3 regions of the Lysinibacillus sp. FSL K6-3209 genome follow, and region 1 is predicted to be linked to each of the others. Evidence: riboswitches for the same ligand, from Rfam matches in the RefSeq annotation. Region 1 holds a riboswitch; each other region holds the start of a gene.
The links. Region 1 has a riboswitch for cyclic di-GMP ahead of MHH88_RS19380 (HAMP domain-containing methyl-accepting chemotaxis protein). Riboswitches for the same ligand answer to the same signal wherever they lie in the genome.
Positions count from the first base shown of each region.

Region 2: it holds a riboswitch for cyclic di-GMP, as region 1 does, so the genes downstream of both, MHH88_RS17965 (NPCBM/NEW2 domain-containing protein) here and MHH88_RS19380 (HAMP domain-containing methyl-accepting chemotaxis protein) in region 1, are expected to answer to the same signal.
Region 3: it holds a riboswitch for cyclic di-GMP, as region 1 does, so the genes downstream of both, MHH88_RS15370 (hypothetical protein) here and MHH88_RS19380 (HAMP domain-containing methyl-accepting chemotaxis protein) in region 1, are expected to answer to the same signal.

Region 1 covers NZ_CP150264.1:3,970,071-3,976,113, forward strand. The annotation lists gene MHH88_RS19365 (hypothetical protein) at 1-582, opposite strand, end outside; gene MHH88_RS19370 (sodium:solute symporter family protein) at 755-2,245, opposite strand; gene MHH88_RS19375 (3-oxoacyl-ACP reductase family protein) at 2,270-3,022, opposite strand; gene MHH88_RS19380 (HAMP domain-containing methyl-accepting chemotaxis protein) at 3,012-4,760, opposite strand; cyclic di-GMP riboswitch class I at 4,867-4,952, opposite strand; gene MHH88_RS19385 (hypothetical protein) at 5,167-5,361, opposite strand; gene MHH88_RS19390 (DUF1456 family protein) at 5,600-6,043, opposite strand, start outside.
Region 2 covers NZ_CP150264.1:3,665,408-3,671,450, reverse strand. The annotation lists gene MHH88_RS17965 (NPCBM/NEW2 domain-containing protein) at 1-4,745, opposite strand, end outside; cyclic di-GMP riboswitch class I at 4,925-5,011, opposite strand; gene MHH88_RS17960 (hypothetical protein) at 5,274-6,043, shown strand, end outside.
Region 3 covers NZ_CP150264.1:3,145,386-3,151,428, reverse strand. The annotation lists gene MHH88_RS15375 (valine--tRNA ligase) at 1-2,215, shown strand, start outside; cyclic di-GMP riboswitch class I at 2,340-2,441, shown strand; gene MHH88_RS15370 (hypothetical protein) at 2,529-2,930, shown strand; gene MHH88_RS15365 (folylpolyglutamate synthase/dihydrofolate synthase family protein) at 3,072-4,364, shown strand; gene MHH88_RS15360 (folylpolyglutamate synthase/dihydrofolate synthase family protein) at 4,361-5,623, shown strand; gene MHH88_RS15355 (hypothetical protein) at 5,934-6,043, shown strand, end outside.

The sequences.
Region 1 (6,043 bases):
TTCTATTGAAATGCCATCCTCTTGTTCTAAAAAGATATACTCTATAATTGGATCGCTTAGATTGTCTACCACCATTTTTAAAGCTAATTGCGACACTTCTTGTTCCTCACACGCTTCTTCCTCAATCTCTGCTTCTTCTGCTAATACACGGTTTTCCTCCTCTAGTAAAGAGTCACTAAACAAACCATTACTAGTTCTTGCCACAATATGACCGTCCTCTACAATCGCTACCTCATAAATTTCATTAAAACAGACTTCTTTCTTTGCTACTGCAGCTTCCCAATCTTCTCTAACTGCCAGTATAAGTGTTTTGGTTTGCTCATTCAGTAATAATGCATGTAAAGCATCATTTGCGATGGTGGCATGGGTATGAGGGATATTCTTTAACTCTTCTTCACTTGCACTTTTAAGCTCTGCCATCATTCTAAAAGTATGATATTTCCATTTAATATAACGTATTACGCCAATGATGACTAAGGTTATGCCAATTAAAAAGTACAATTTTTTTATCAGTTCAGCATTCATTGCCATTGCTAAAAACAAATATATCGTACCTAACAATACTAGAAAGATTGTTTTCATTATTATCCCACTTTCAACAAATTAATAGATAGGGAAAATACATCTCTATAGTAGAAATCTTATTCAGCTATCTCTCTTTTCATGCTTCATTTTTGGATAATAAAAAACACGAAACACTGCGTATTGCAGTGTTTCGTGTTGTTGAACATGTCTTTTTAGGATAAAAACAAGCTTATTGTTTCACTAGCTCATCCTTACTACCTACATTATCTAATGTTTTATCTTTTTCAATTTTATGCATATCAAGCACATGTTGTGAAGGAGGCACAAGCAAACTGACAATCACAATCGTTATACCTGAAATGACAACTCCAGAGAAAACAGGTGCCTGCCATAATTCGTTTATTAAACCTATAAAGCCTTCAGACTGTATGGATAAACTAGGTACAAAAGTTAGTGTTGTGATTATATAATAGATAAGCCCGACCGATATACTTGCCCAGACAGCTGGCGTACTGACCCGCTTCCAAAATGGACCTAAGACAATTGGCCAAAAAATCGTCACGAATATTACGTCCCAAGCTAAGTAAGCTAAATCAATTACTTTTTGAAAGCTAACTGCCAATATTAAGCCTAATACTGCACTGCTTAAAATCACAAGTCTAGAAAATCTCAATAAAGTTTTAGGATTAGGATTACGATTAATAAAGTCTAAATAAATATTCTTTGTGATAATACCAGAAGTTGCAACGTAACATGCGGCAACAGTCGACATTCCCATCGCTGCCATTGCCGTTAAAAAGATTGCAGCTAAAAGAGGAGGAAAGTATCCTTGTGCAAATGCTAGCATTAACGTTTCTGGATTTGTGCTATTAGGATAAATTGTCTTAAATGCTTCACCTAACATACCTGGAATCCAACTAATCGCTATAATAACGAGACCAGCGATAATCATACTGCGTTGTGCTACTTTCGGGCTTTTTGCGGCCGCCACCCTTTGACCTAAGTCAACAGCAGGGATGTCACCAAGCGCTAATACAAGATATAACGTCCAAAATTCAGCTCCAGCCTTATTAAACAATTCACTTATATTCCACCACTCCGGATTAAACGTCACATCAGGATAATAAATGAACACAAAAATGGTAATTCCTAAAATACCAGCTACTGCTAGCGCACCTTGTACGATTTCTGTGTAGGCTACAGCCCATAAACCGCCAATTACTGAATACAGTGCTGTTAACGATACAAATAATAATGCTGCTGGAACAAAATCTATTTGCAGCAATTGCTGGATAATATACGTTCCGCCAACAGTTAAAGCTGCTGCATTAAAGATCCCAAAGGCGATAGCCATTACAATCCCTGTATAAGCCCCTAACTTTTTACTACCATATCTTAAGCCATAGTAGTCTGCTAATGTCCATCCTTTTAATCTTCTAAGCGGTTTTGTCCATATAAGCGCACCAAGAATCATACAGGTACCTAAACCACCCATAGTCGCTGATCCCTCAAAGCCACCACTCGTATAACCAGAGCCGACAGCGGCAAAAAAGAACGGAGCGGCTAATAAAGCCGCAATTAAACTTCCCGTAACTACTGAGAGAGGCATACTCCAACCGGCTACGATTAAATCTTCTGCCGTATTCACGCGCTTATACCCCTTATAACCAATATAATAAATAAAAATTAAGTACAAGCTAAAGATTAAAATATTCAACATTTTTATTGCTCCTTAGTTCTTACATTATCCATTCATTACTACTCCACCATTAGGCGTTAAAATTTGACCTGTATAGAAATCAGCATTGTCAGAGGCTAAAAAAAGTACACTTTTTGCGATTTCCTCAGGCTGTGCCAAGCGTTTTAATGGATACTTTGCGGATTCCTCTTCAATATAGTTCTCTCCAAATTCTTGTAGGATATCTGTGAGTGTCCCACTAGGAGCTACAGCGTTTACTAATATGTTGGGCGCTAATTCTCTTGCCAAAGCTTTTGTAAATGCATTAATGCCGCCTTTTGCAGCTGAGTAATGCGTAAACTCTTCACAACCTAAACTACCAATATCTGAAGAAATATTAATAATCTTGCCTTTGTTTCTTTCCTTCATTCGTTTCGCTGCTTCTCGGCAATTATAAAAACATCCATAAAGATGTACTTTAATCATTCTGTCCCATTGTTCGTCTGTTAAATCTAGCACGCTAGAAGCTTGGGCAAATCCTGCATTATTGACAAGAATATCAATCTGCCCTAGATGCTTGTCCATGTATCGGAACATGTCCTGTACTTGATGAGAGTCTGATACATCAGCACGGTATTTATAAGCACGCACACCTAGTTTTTCAGCCTGTGCTCGCACTTCTTCTGCTTCTTGATCGTCACCAATATAGTTAATGAATACATTGGCACCTTGTTTTGCGAATGCAAGTGCAATTGCTTTTCCGATGCCCTTACTAGAACCCGTAATCAGAACATTTTTTTCTGTTAAATTATTTTCCATTTTCATCATTCTCCAATTTGAATTTTGCTACAAGTGCTTGTAATTCTTGTGCTGTTATTCCTAAAGAAGAAGAAGCCTCTTTCACTTCTTGCATCGTCGTTAATTGTTCCTGTGTCGCTTTTGAGACATTAGATGAAAACTCTGATGAAAGCTCCGATGATTGTTTAATGTTATTTACAGACGCCGCAACTTCTTCCGATGAAGCAGAAATTTGCTGAGAAGCTGCTGAAATTTCACGAATTTGACTTGCGACTTCTTCCGATGATGTAAGAATTTCTTTAAAGATTTCCCCTACTTCATCTGTATATTCCATACCAGTTTTTACATCTGCTTTTCCTTTTTCCATCACGACAATGGAAGCATTTGAATCGGATTGAATCGTACTAATAAGATTATAAATTTCTGTTGCTGATTGGGATGATTGTTCTGCCAACCTTCTCACTTCATCTGCTACAACTGCAAACCCTTTACCATGTTCTCCTGCTCTTGCTGCTTCAATAGCCGCGTTTAGAGCAAGTAGGTTAGTTTGATCCGCAATTGCTGTAATAAGACTCACAATATCGCTAATTTTATTCGTATTAACATGTAAGCCATTAATCGTTTTGCCAATTTGTTCTACTGAACCATTAATTAGCTCCATTTGGGATATAACTTGTTGCACGACTTTATCTCCACGTTCAGATGCAAGAGACGCTGCTATAGATGATTCGGCAGCTGTATTTGCTGAATCGGCTATTTGTTGAATTCCTGTTGCTGTTTCCTCCATAGCTGCAGCAGTTTCTTCTGTCATCACCATAGCTGCTTCTGCATTCTCATTTATACGTCTCATATCCTTTGCAATATCGGTAGAACTGTTATACGACTCTCCTGCATTGACAGTTAACTGACTTGCAGCTGAAGAAACATGATTAGAAGTATTTCTAATATTTAAAATAATATGTTGTAAATTGGTAACCATCGTTTGAATTGATTGCGATAAATTCCCTATTTCATCTTTCGTAATTTCTAATTCAACATGATGCAATTCACCATTTGCCACTTGATTTGCAACATCGACTACTTTCTTAAGAGGCTTTAATAGTCGATCGATAATTATGTAAAGTAAAATTAGTAAAATAATTAAACCAACAACTGCGATTGCAATTTGTTTTGTCATGCTTGTTTTGATGATCGTATTTATGTAATCTGCGGAATAATCAATACCTAACAAAGCAATTATTTTGCCATTATCATCTTTAATAGGGGTAAATACTGTTCTCCAAGCACCATATTGATCTTCGAATACGTTCGTTACTTCAGACTGATTATTGTCAATTGCACGCTTAGCTGTTGCTACATGTTCATCTGCTAACTCTTCGAAAATCTCACCAGCTTCATATACCTCATTCAAGTTGGATGTATACCCTATCGGATTAACACCTTTATCTTTCATATCCCAAATATAACTCCAGCTCATTATCCCTTGCTCTTCTTGGATCATGTCTAGCTGTTTTTGGAGATTTTTAAAATCGGGATTACTTTCCCCTTTTTCAGTTAATAAATGTTTAATCTGATCACTATCGAGATTCATAGCTGTCAATATACCAACACTTTTTAACTCTTGTTCCAAATCTACATTCATTCTTTTATTTAGCTCACTAATACTTTGTGTTGTGATGATAGAAATCAACAGTAAAACAATAATAGAAACTGTAAGTAATAATTTGTTTTTCAATGAAACATTTTTTAAAAATTGCATTGATAGTTCCTCCTCTTTATATTTTATAGGTCAAAAAAAAATAACCTATTTCAAAAGAAATAGGTTATTAAAGATAAAAAACAATAAATCCCAATAACGACTAATCTTTTGCAACCCAGCCGTCATAGCGCCATCTGCCTTAGACCTGTAGCTTTGCGTCTCTACCTTTCAGTAGATTTGCCCTTATTTCTCCTCAAATTAACATAATAGTAAAAAATAATCAATATAGCTTACGAAAATACTATTTCGTCCATGCTCTTATTTTACTACTTCTGTACAAACAATGAAATAATTACTATGTAAAAATATTCTTTTTTATTGTAAAAAAAATAAGCAGCGACAACGTAAACATACGTTATTGCTGCTTAAATTTCTGATAAACACTTACCCCTAAATGTTTATTCAATTATGCAAGTTGTGTTACGAGTAAGACGGATGGAATAAAGGATAATGCAAAAACGCACATATACCATACAGAAGTACGGCGTAATGAAAAACGAACTTTTTTGCGTTCTGCGTAAAAAATGTCTAACATAACAGCAACTATTAATGGAATACTAATGCAAGAAATAGCAATTAAAATAAGATCAAAAAATATCATAAAAAGCACCCCTCTGTTCATGAACATTTCTTTTCCCTTTGTGACAACTTTGTGTCAATTTAATTGTACACAATTCCGTCACATTTATCAACAGTTAAAAGAAAATAATGGTGATTTTACAATTTATTTTTTATTGCTTTCATTTATATTATGTATTTCATCATCCAATACAAACAAAGGCGGGACGCTTACTGTAAGTAAGCATCCCACCACAATTCACTATAAAGAAAATTAATACTTAATCTCTATATTTATATGTTAACCCTTTTAAAAAGTTTCTCACAAAGCGATCGCCACATTCTTTATAATTGCGGTGACTAGGATTTCTTAAAATCGCACCTAGCTCACCTTTCGATACTGTTACGCCACCTTCATATAAGATATCAAGCATATCTTCCGTTGTTAAAGCCATTGCAATTTTTACTTTTTTCAAAAGCATATTATTCGGACTTTCTTTCCCTGTAACCGGTGGTGGTCCTTCTTGTTGACCTTGTTTTGATTGTTGAGGGCCACGTTTAAATGTAATTAAACCATTTAAAAATACCTCTACCATTTTATTATTACATTTAATGTAATTCTCTGGGATATCTTCTTCATCATCTTTAATTTTGATAAGCATGTTTAATACATCCTCTTTTGTGTATTTCATGCCGCCCAGCTTAAAAATTTCTACCATATCCGT
Region 2 (6,043 bases), 300 kb from region 1:
GCTTTCTCACGACCATCATCACCTGTTAGGCGAATGGCATTATGACTAATAGAAACATCTTTTAATGGTGCTGTATAGCTGTTTTGTGTAGATTGCCATTCAAAATCAGTTAAGTAATGATAATCATCCATGTTAACTACTGAAATCATGCGTTTTTTCGATACTTTATTGCCATCACTGTCGACAACCGTATACGTAATGTCATAACGACCAGCGCGATCGAAGTTTACTTGATCTAAGCCCGTTACTTGTACTTGAGATGTTAAATCGCCATCTTCAGCATCAGTTGCCACATAGCTATCGTTCATGGTAATAGGTGTTCCAACTTTTGTTGCGATTGATTTTGCAATTGTTAGTTCTGGCATCCCGTTTGATACATAGAACTTAGCATCAGCAAAGTTAGCGTGATCGGATGCATTACCATTGCCAGAGTCATGTGCAATCAGTTTTAACTCGTTAACACCTGCAAGTGGAACTCTTACTAATTTTGCTTCTGTTTGATATTTCATCACGCCGCTGTTATATACTTCTTGTCCATCAGCAAGTATTTTAAATGTTACGCTAGAGTTATTGTTTTCAGCTATGTTGCGGTCAATGCCAACAAGTGTTTCGAAATAATCATAGTTTTTGCCTGTTAAATCGTAAACAATTTCAGAATTCGCATGCGTACCAATACCTTTGGCAAAAGTTTTTACTTCACCATTCGTTAATACTTTAATTGAACCGCCTGATGATGCTTTGTCTTTGTTGACGGTACTATATGCAGTTTGTGCCGATTGCCAACCGATGTCAGAGGCGAATTTTTCATCGCTATAAACATAGACAGTTCTTGTTGCAGTGACGACATTGTGATCACTATCTGTTACGGTATAGTCGACTTGGTAAGTACCTGTTTTCTTCGTATTAAAATCGTTGGCAGTGACTAGGATTTGATTACTGACATCACCGTCTTCGATATCAGTTGCTGTTACATCGCTTAATAAATCGAAATCACTGTTTAATTTCACCATCGTCAAATCTTCAGGTAGCGTTAAAGTAGGTTGACTCGAGTCTTTACCGAACTTAGCATCAGCCCAAATCGTATGGTCTGAAGAATTACCACTATCATTGGCATCTGTTGTAATGAGCTTTACTTCCTTTGCTCCTGTAACAGGGATATGGATGTAGCCGTGATCTGTGTTTGCTTTGAATACATCACTGGCAAATTTTTTCTCACCATCGACCCAAACTTCAAACGTGGCAGATGAAGCTTTGCCTTTTGAAACTTGATCAATACCGATGTAACTTTCAAAGAAGGTAAAGCCTTTACCATCTATGTTATATACGATTTCTGAGTTTGCGTGTGCACCGAGTCCTTTGGCATACGTTGCCTCAACACCTTGTCTTAATAACGTAATAGTGTCACCTGCAACAGATTTATCTTTTTGTAATGAACCCCAACCTACTTTGGCAGAGGTAGCTGTCATATCAGAAATATACTGCATATCACTTACGACATTGACAGTCATAGTTTTTGTTTCTTGGATGCCTTCATCGTTGATTTCATAGACAACTTCATAGATTCCTTTTTTTGTCGTATCCACTGTATTCGATTTAATAACGACCGTATTCGTGATATCTTTGCCATTATAGGAAATTGCTTTAACATAATCCATTGGATCGAATGTTTGATGTAGCTTGACTGTAACCTTATTTTCAATAGATAGGGTAGGGGTAAATGCCTTTACTTCTACTGGTTGAAGTGTATTTAATTGTTTATCATAGCCAACAACCTTGTACGTGTAATTTTTTGTACTATCGATATGTTGATCGATAAATTGTTGAGTGCTTGTAAAGCCGATTAATTCATTATCTCTAAAAATTTCATAACCTAAAAAGTCATCTTGCTTTTCTTTATCAACGGATAAATAGAGCGTATTTGTTTTAGCAGCTTGGTTTGAGGCCAATGTTACGTTTACTGCTTTTCCTTTCAAACCATTCCCTTTATAGTCGACCGCGCTATTATTTAAATACCATATTTTTTTATCTGGTTTTGGATACTTACTTGTTTTTGCTCTTGTTTCGTCCGTTACAACAAAGCCATGACGAGCAAAGTGTTCACTTAAATCTAAACCAAGAGCTTCAGAAGAAAACTCGACTAAGTATTGTTGTTTAGAACGTTCACCATCTGTTAGTGTCACATTTTTTTCGCGGTAAAGAGCGTTTAATTTTCCCCAATAGCCAGGGCTATACATTTCAAGTTGCCAGTAAACGGCTAGTTTTTCAAACAAACCTTGATCGTTATAATCTTTTGTGTTTTCTTTCAGTACGTTTTTATAAACGTTCGTTTCATATGGAATGCGTCCATCGATTTTCCCGTAAAGTGCTGACATATGCTGTGGAAGCATATTGTTTGTTACTTCGCCGATTGTTCGTACACCTATATCCATACGGTGACCGATTTCATGGATAAGGCCCCAAGAACCGCCTTTTTTTTCTAACGGAACTAAAATATCAGCCACAACATCATCGAGTGTGCCAATATGATCGCCAGCTGCATACATGTACGCATAAGGCTGTGCGAGTCGTACGTTTTCTCTTATTAGTTTTGGATCATGTTTTTCACTACGTCCGTCTAAACCGTAATATTTAAATAATTCGTCCATAAGGCGATTATATGATTCAATGGTTTGGAGCGGGCTGTAGCCATTTTCTATATAGGTTTTGTAAGCACCTGTTGCAGTACCTGTCCAAAATAAATGGTCACCAACGACTTCTACAATATCAAGCACTTTGCGATCTTCAACATTTGGATGCTTCGCTATATCTTCATCAATTTTTTTCTTATAGTCGATTAAAAATTGTTTGAACTCCTCTACGTTTGTAGACTTTGTTGCAAATGGAATTCTCTCAACACCTTCGAATCTTAAGGTCGGTGCTTTACCTTGCTGTTCCGCTGTATAAGGATTTTCAATATAGATTGTGCCACCAGGTGTAACGGCCTTCTTATTATAAGAAGTTTTAGGGATGGCAGGAACAGTAATGACGTTTTTACCGACTTTTAAGCTGACACCTTGTCGCCAACTATTCCAAGCACCTTCTTGTTGTGAAAATGCCAAGCGTGGTAACGGACCAGTTGATGATGCGTCAACGTAAACGGTAATTTGATCACCCGGTTGGGCAGCAAGGCCAGTTGGTTGTAAATTGTTACCGAAGCCGAATTTCAATTGTTGATTGGCATGTTTGACCATATCCCCGTGTTGCTCGGCTACTATAATTCTTCCTTCTGTAACCACTTCACCGTTAAGTATTTTTTTGGCTAATTCGATATTGTCTTTATAAGTAGCATATAGTGGATGTGTTTTCGCTTCTTCTTCTAATGCGTTAATATGTTCGATGCTGTTGAATGCAGGGGAAACTGTATTCATCGTTCCGTCAGTAAATAACTGCGCCATTTTATCGTCTAATGCATCTTCTTTATAGAAGGCGAATTCAGAAAGCGTTGCCCAATTTTGATTGGATTTAGTGAATTTAAATTTCACCCGTTTAAATGTCGTCGTTGCAAATTTTGCCTCTACTAATCCTGCGACCATATTGTGTTTACCTGTTGACACAAGTTCATAGGTATCGCCTTTTGATGTTTGGGAAGCGTAAATTTCAAATTCCTCGGCAAAGCCTTTACGGTCAGAAGGTCTTGCTCCATAAATAATACGATTTAAAGTAACAGGTTCTATAAATTCAACTTCTACTTCATTTGAGAATGTAGCTGTGTTGCTTCTATTTGTTTCCCAATATGTATGAACATCGCCATCGATAGCATTTTTGATAACGGCGCTCGCATAGTGTCCGCCATTGTTGGTAATTTCTTTGATGTTAGCCTTATCCATTCTAAATCGCGTTGAATACGCTTCGTTGGCATAATGGCTAAATGACGAAGTTAGTGCAGTGGTCGCTGTAATTTTTTCATTGCTTAGCAGTGCTTTCGCATTGTCAATATCTTCTTTGAATTGTGCGTAGAAGGGGTGGCCTTGGGCTTCGACTTCTAATTGATTGATAGCATCTATGGTGTTGAATTTGTCACTTACAGCGCTCATTGTATTATCTGTAAAGAGTGTCGCCATTTTGTCAGAGACAGAATCTTCTTTATAAAATTGAAACTCGGATGCACTTGCCCAATCTTGATTTGCTTTCGTAAAAACAAATTTTAGTCGTTTAAATTTTGTAGGGTTGAATTGGATTTCGACAATATCTCCTGTAGAACCTGTATATTGTCCTGATGAAACGAGTGTAAAATCATCGTCTGTATCTGTAGTGGAGCTATAAATTTCAAACTGCTGTGCAAAGCCTTTCCCTTTTGTAGAAGATTGACGAGCTGCATAGACAATTCGATTTAATGTAGATGCTTCATGGAACTGAATGATCACTTCATTTGTGAAGGAGGTACTATTTGGTTTCCCTGTTTCCCAATGGCTGTTCATATCACCATCAATCGCTTTATCTATAGTAGAACTTCCATATTTTCCGCCGTTGTTCGTAATCGATTGAATGTTTGATTTTGCCATTTTAAATACGTCATCGTATGCTTTTAAAATATCTGTTCCGTACAATTCAAATTTTTTCACCGAAGCGATGGAATAAATAGTACGAGCTTCGGTTGAAGTTCTAATGATGTCTCCATTTGGATTTTCAGCCGCTAAAACATTCATTGGACCACCGACTAAATTTAAAGCAAGGGCAGACACTGTTACAATCTTTACTACTTTCATCTATATTCCTCCTTATGCATTTTTCCTACAGAGTACATAAAAAAGCTACTCAAAAAAGAGTAGCTTTATTTCAAATAAGGCAATCATAAAAAATCCCACATACAGAAAAATGCCTTTTATAAATTATATTCTGTGGGTTGTATGTTACGTCCTTACTAAACAAAAAGTAGTATGTACTCTTCGGCAACTGGCAGACATAGTTATTTAAAACCTTAGTCCCTATAGCTTTGCGTCCCTAAATTTCTTTAGGTTTGCCTATTAAATTTTCTACAATAAAGAATAGCATAAGGAAAATTATTGCCAAAGTACAATTCGCACTATATTTTACCACCTTTAATTCGGGTAAAATGGGCGAGTTTTTTTATGGGGTGAAAAATAATGTCATTTAATGGTGGTTCGATTGTTATGTGTAAAAGACTTTAGTAAGAGAAAGATGGTTTATCTGTAAACTACTTATGTCATGGGTACTGATATTGAAAATATTTACAATAGGTGGAATAATATATTTGATACTATTAATGAAAGGAAATGGTCTACATGTTATATAAATTAAATAAGTCCTCATGGGATTATGAAAAGGTTAAAAGAGTGAGTCTTGATGCGATTGGCTGGAAAGAAAAGGATTTAGAAAGGTTAGTATCTAACCATCTGCAAGATTTTATTTCTAGTAAAGATTTAATGACAATATTTAACGAGCGTCCAAGACAAGAAGAACCCGATATTTTAGCTGTTGATAAAGATGGCGATTTATACATATTTGAATTGAAAAGATGGGGTTCAAATCAAGAGAATTTGTTACAAGTATTAAGATATGGTCAATTATTCGGCAATAGTAGTTACGATGAGCTCAATGAAAAATACCTTAAATATAGCCAAGGCAATATATCGTTAATGGATGCTCATAAAGAGTATTTTGGTAAAGACGCAAGTAATCAAATTACCCAAGAGATGTTTAATAATAAACAACATTTCATTGTGATGACAAATGGCTTAGACCAACAAACGGTAGAAGCAATTATTTATTGGAAGAAGAACGGTTTGACTATTGATGCCATTGTCTACTGGATATTTGAAGTGAATGGTGAACATTATATTGAGTTTAATATGTATTCTCCAATTGAAAGTTATTTAGAATATGAGAGTAGCGCCTACGTTTTAAACACGAATCATAACAATAATCCACTAACGACAGACGAAATGTTAACTGGAATGAAAGCAGCGGCTTATCATAAAGGATGGCAAGAAAAAATAGAAAAGATTCAAAAGGGCGATATTGTATTCCTTTATAAAAGCGGCGC
Region 3 (6,043 bases), 820 kb from region 1:
TCGTGAACGTTTCACACTCGATAAAGGTTTATCGGATGCCGTTAAAACGGTTTTCGTGCAATTATATGAAAAAGGCTTAATTTATCGTGGGGAGCGTATCATTAACTGGGACCCAGCAGCGAAAACAGCCTTATCGGATATTGAAGTTATCTATCAGGATGTACAAGGTGCATTCTATCATATGAAGTACCCATTAGCAGATGGTTCTGGCTATGTGGAAGTTGCAACGACACGTCCTGAAACAATGCTTGGGGACTCTGGCGTAGCAGTTCACCCGAAAGATGAGCGTTACCAACATTTAATCGGTAAAACGGTTATTTTACCAATCGTGGGCCGTGAAATTCCTATCGTAGCAGATGATTACGTTGATATGGAATTCGGTACAGGTGTAGTAAAAATGACACCAGCTCATGATCCGAACGACTTTGAAGTTGGTAATCGTCATAACTTAGAACGTATTCTGGTAATGAACGAAGATGGCACAATGAATGAACTTGCGGGTAAATACAATGGTATGGATCGTTTTGAATGCCGTAAGCAAATTGTTGCCGATTTACAAGAAGCAGGTGTCCTAATCAATATTGAAGAGCATATGCACTCTGTAGGACATTCTGAACGTTCTGGTGCAGTTGTAGAACCTTATCTTTCAGCACAATGGTTCGTTAAAATGCAACCACTTGCAGATGCCTCTTTAGAACTGCAAAAAGACGAGGAAGGTAAAGTTCACTTCGTTCCATCACGTTTTGAAAACACATATTCTCGTTGGATGGAAAATATCCGTGACTGGTGTATCTCTCGCCAATTATGGTGGGGACACCAAATTCCTGCATGGTATCACAATGAAACAGGTGAAATTTACGTAGGTAAAGAAGCGCCTGCAGACGCAGAAAATTGGACACAGGATGAAGATGTGTTAGATACATGGTTCTCATCAGCACTATGGCCATTTTCTACAATGGGTTGGCCTGACGAGGCAAATGAAGAATATCAACGTTACTATCCAACAAGTACGCTTGTAACAGGATACGATATTATTTTCTTCTGGGTATCTCGAATGATTTTCCAAGGTATTGAATTTACTGGACAACGCCCATTCAAAGATGTATTAATCCACGGATTGGTACGTGATGGCGAAGGACGTAAGATGAGTAAATCACTTGGTAATGGTGTGGACCCAATGGATGTTATTGAGAAATACGGAGCGGATTCACTACGTTATTTCTTAGCAACAGGTTCATCTCCAGGTCAAGATTTACGATATACAACGGAAAAAGTAGAATCTGTTTGGAACTTTGCTAATAAAATTTGGAATGCTTCCCGTTTCGCACTTATGAACATGGATGGAATGACATATGATGAAATCGACTTAACTGGTGAAAAATCAGTAGCCGATAAATGGATTTTAACGCGCTTGAATGAAACAATTGAACGTGTGACTTCATTAGCAGAACGTTATGAGTTTGGTGAAGTAGGTCGTGAACTATATAATTTCATTTGGGATGATTTCTGTTCTTGGTATATTGAAATGGCGAAACTACCGCTGAATGGTGAAGATGAGGCTGCTAAGAAAACAACTCGATCTATATTAGCTTACGTATTAGACCAAACAATGCGTCTATTACATCCGTTTATGCCATTCATCACAGAAGAAATTTGGCAACATTTACCTCATGAAGGTGAGTCAATTACAGTGGCAGCATGGCCTACTGTGCGTACGGATCTTCACTTTGCTGAAGAAGCAGACAATATGAAGCTCCTTATGGATATTATACGTTCGGTGCGTAATATTCGTGCGGAAGTTAACACACCTATGAGCAAAAAAGTACCATTGTTCATTTCTGCTAAAGATAGTGCAACAGTTGCTACTTTGGAAGCGAATAAAGCCTACTTAGAAAAATTCTGTAATCCTGAGACGTTAACAATTGGTGAAGGCTTAGAGGCTCCGAGTCAATCAATGACGGCAGTCGTAACAGGAGCAGAGCTATTCTTACCGCTTGTAGGTCTTATCAATCTAGAAGAAGAAATCGCTCGTCTAGAAAAAGAACTAGAAAAGTGGGCGAAAGAAGTGAAGCTTGTTACTGGTAAGCTGTCCAATGAAAAATTTGTTTCAAAGGCTCCAGAAGCATTAGTAAATGCAGAACGCGAAAAATTAGCGGATTATGAAGAGAAACATGCAGTGGTATTAAAACGTTTAGAAGAATTAAAAAACATGTAATAGCATAGTGATTTGAAGAAACAGCAGATGGCGAAATAGTCATTTGCTGTTTTTCTTTTTATGAATCAAAAGTTATGTATTGAGTTAGGAAAAAATATATAGTATTATCTATTTTAGTTAGTATAATAGATAAAGGCAAACTATCCGAAAGGGTAGGACGCAAAGCCTAGGGTCTAAGGTGAAGAGAAATGAGTATTTTTCAAACTATGATCGCCTGGTTACCATTAAATGAAATTTTTATTTAATTTTATGGCCATTCTATGTCGAGTAGAATGGTCTTTTACTTTGAATGCAAGAATAACGGGGGTTTATTATGTCAGGAAATATTGGAACAATTGTAGTGAAAGTAAACAAAGCTTGTGATGATTTAGATTTTGTGAGCGCTAGGGGCATTATAGAAGCAAATCTTTTAAAGTTATCTGAGGCAAAATATTATCGACTATTAAATGCAAGTGGACGTGTTCTTATTAAGCATATTCTAGCGGATAATAAGGGGCAAAAAGATACGAAGATTTCATTAACACGTACAGATTTACTAGTGATAAATAAGATTAATGAGTATTGTTCAAATTTTGATATTTCGATGCTGAAAAGAACATTAAAAAATTCGTTAGAACTAGTGCAAAGATCCGATGTTCTGCCACTTTTAAATAATGATGCAAAAATAATTTTAGATGATATGGGAGCGCTATTAGGCATCCATCAATTACAATAATTTGTTGTTTATTTGAAAAAAACTAGTTAAAAACACACAAATGATCACTCCTACAGTGGTTTTCTGTGTGTTTTTAAATTTGTATCAGAATTGTTTGTGTGCCAGTCACCCTTTATACTGGAGTGAAAGGGAGTGTTTCTTTTGTTTACTACGATAAAAGCATGTACAGATTTTATTTTTACATTAAAGGCGGTTGATCATAAACGTGAACCTTTAGTCATGATGCGTGAAGTATTGGCGCGTTTAGGAGACCCGCATAACAAGCTGCGCGCTATCCATTTAGCTGGTTCCAATGGCAAGGGATCCACCGTAAATGTACTGAGAGAAATGTTAGAGAATGCGGGATATCGGGTTGGTGCTTTTACTTCACCACATTTAACACGCGTCAATGAACGTATGACCATCAATGGAAAACAAATTCCGGACGAGCAATTTTTACAGTATATGAATAACGTAGCTTCAATTATTGAGGCAAATTATAATGGGGACTATCCAAGTTTTTTTGAGGTCGTCACACTTATTATGTTCCAATATTTCGCAGATGAAGAAGTGGATTTTGCGCTAATTGAAACGGGGCTTGGTGGACGACTAGATGCGACGAATGTCATAACACCACTTGTATCCATTATTACAACGATTTCTTTAGAGCATACGGCCTTTTTAGGCGATACATATGCGAAGATTGCTTTTGAGAAGGCAGGTATTATTAAAGAAGGTGTACCCGTAGTAGTTGGTGTGCAAAATAAAGAAGCACTTGCTACGATTCAAAAGGTTGCACAAGAACGTCAAGCTAGATGTCTGGTTCTAGGGGATGATTTTAACATTGTTGCACAGGAGCAGGAGATGGGCATGCAATCATTCCATTATCACAATGCATATCTTGATCTAACAAATATTCAATTAAAAATGGCAGGAGCGCATCAAATTGCTAATGCGAGTCTAGCTATTACAGCGATGGATATATTACGTGAACAAAGGCTCATTCATTTATCCGAAGAGTCGATGCGGCAAGCGCTACAACATGCACAGTGGGCAGGTCGCTTTGAACAATTCCCTAATAATATTGTATTAGATGGTGCTCATAACTCAGAAGGAACAGCCGCATTGATTCAAACATTACAGAAGGTCTATCCAAATCAACGCTATCGATTTATTTATGCAGCACTTTCTGATAAAGACCATGCCAATAGTATTGCGTTAATGGATGCAGTCGCAACTTCTATAGCTTTTACCCAAATCGGACTGCCCAATGCCATGCCAGCTGAACAGTTAGCGATGCTGTCAACGCATCAAGACAAACAATATAACGAAAATTGGCAAGTGATAGTGAGTGAAGTTATACAACATAAGGACCAACAAGATATTGTCGTGATTACAGGTTCACTGTATTTTATAGCTGAAGTTCGCCAATGGATACAGGAGGGAGCACAATGATTCCTCAGTTCGATGATTATAAGGAAAAATGGGCTTTAACGAGTGATGATGTAATTAAGCCAGGGCTTACAGCGATTGAAGAAGCATTGGCACTTGTAGGGAATCCAGAAAGAACATTGCAAATTGTGCACCTTGCAGGCACGAATGGCAAAGGCTCAACATTAACATTTTTAGAGTCAATTGCGCAGGAACATGGCTTAAAAGTAGGCAAGTTCATGTCTCCATGTATTTTGAATGTGCATGACCAAATTCAAGTAATGCAACAACCTATTTCAGCACTAGAGATGGATCGCGTTTTTCAACAAATGAAAAATGCGGGGCTTAGCGGTAAACTAACGGATTTCGAACTATTAACAGTCGCTGCATTTTTGCATTTTGTCCATTGTGATGTCGATATTGCATTAATCGAAGCGGGTATGGGGGGCTTACTAGATAGTACGAATGTAGTGCAACCTATTGTCTCGATTATTCCGAGTATAGCGCTAGAGCATACAAAATTTTTAGGTCCGACTATTGAAAGCATTGCACAGCATAAAGCAGGGATTATTAAACAGCATCGACCAGTTGTCATCGGGGATTTACCTTGGGAAGCAAAGAACATTATTGAGAGAGAAGCTAATGCAAAGCAAGCACCTGTTCTAGAGCTGAACAAGCAATTTCATATTGGGCGGATGCATGACTATGAGAACTATAAAAATGATACTATGGACTTACATATCACAAATCTTACACGTCATATGAAAGGACCTCATCAAGCGAATAATATGGCATTAGCCATTACTGCATTTTTGGAAGTCGCTGCTGCGCTAAATGTAGCAATCAACGTGGCAAGTATACGCCAAGGTATTAAAATGGCAAGCATTTTAGGACGATTTGAAGAGGTGTTGCCATATATTATTTTTGATGGTGCGCATAATCCAGCTAGTGCAGAAAAATTGGTAGAAACGGTTCGCCAAGCGTTTCCTAATGAGTCGATTACCTTTGTTGTCGGCATATTAGGTGATAAGGATGTAAAAGGCGTTTTGCAGTACTTAGAGCAAATTAGTGAGACATTTTATTTTGTTGATTTTGATAATCCGCGTGCGATGTCAGCAAAAGATATGTTGGCATTATGTCATGCCCCGCAAAAAGCAATTTTGCAAAATACAATTCCATTTTTACAACAACAATCAGAGAAGAAGTGTAGAACAATCGTAACCGGCTCTTTATATTTATTAACAGAAGTGCGCGGTAGCTTGCTTGGTGTAAACGAAAATTAGTGACCGACATCTTTTCCATCCCATTCGGCATACTTCTACCGAAAGCTACGTAATATTACGTATAGCTATTAACTGCAATGTGTATGGACATAGTGTTAGATAGACAATACAATGCGCACTGTACATTTCGTTTTGACTAGTGTAATTAACTTTTGTATAAGATGACAGGTTAAACAACTCGATAGGCAGTTCTTTAAAAATAAAGGCGATATTTGCTAGTTCATAGCGATAAATTTTTTAGGCGAGACGACAGCAGTCTCGTCTTTTTTTATGTTGATTTTGATAGGTTGAAGGAAGAGGTGATGAACGTATGAAAATAGTTAGTCATGTAATTAGAAAACAAGTAGTGCGTGCAATGCTAATTGGTGGTATTGTTGGGCTTTTTGGTGTAGCGATTTTTTTAGGGGTTCTCCAAGCTAG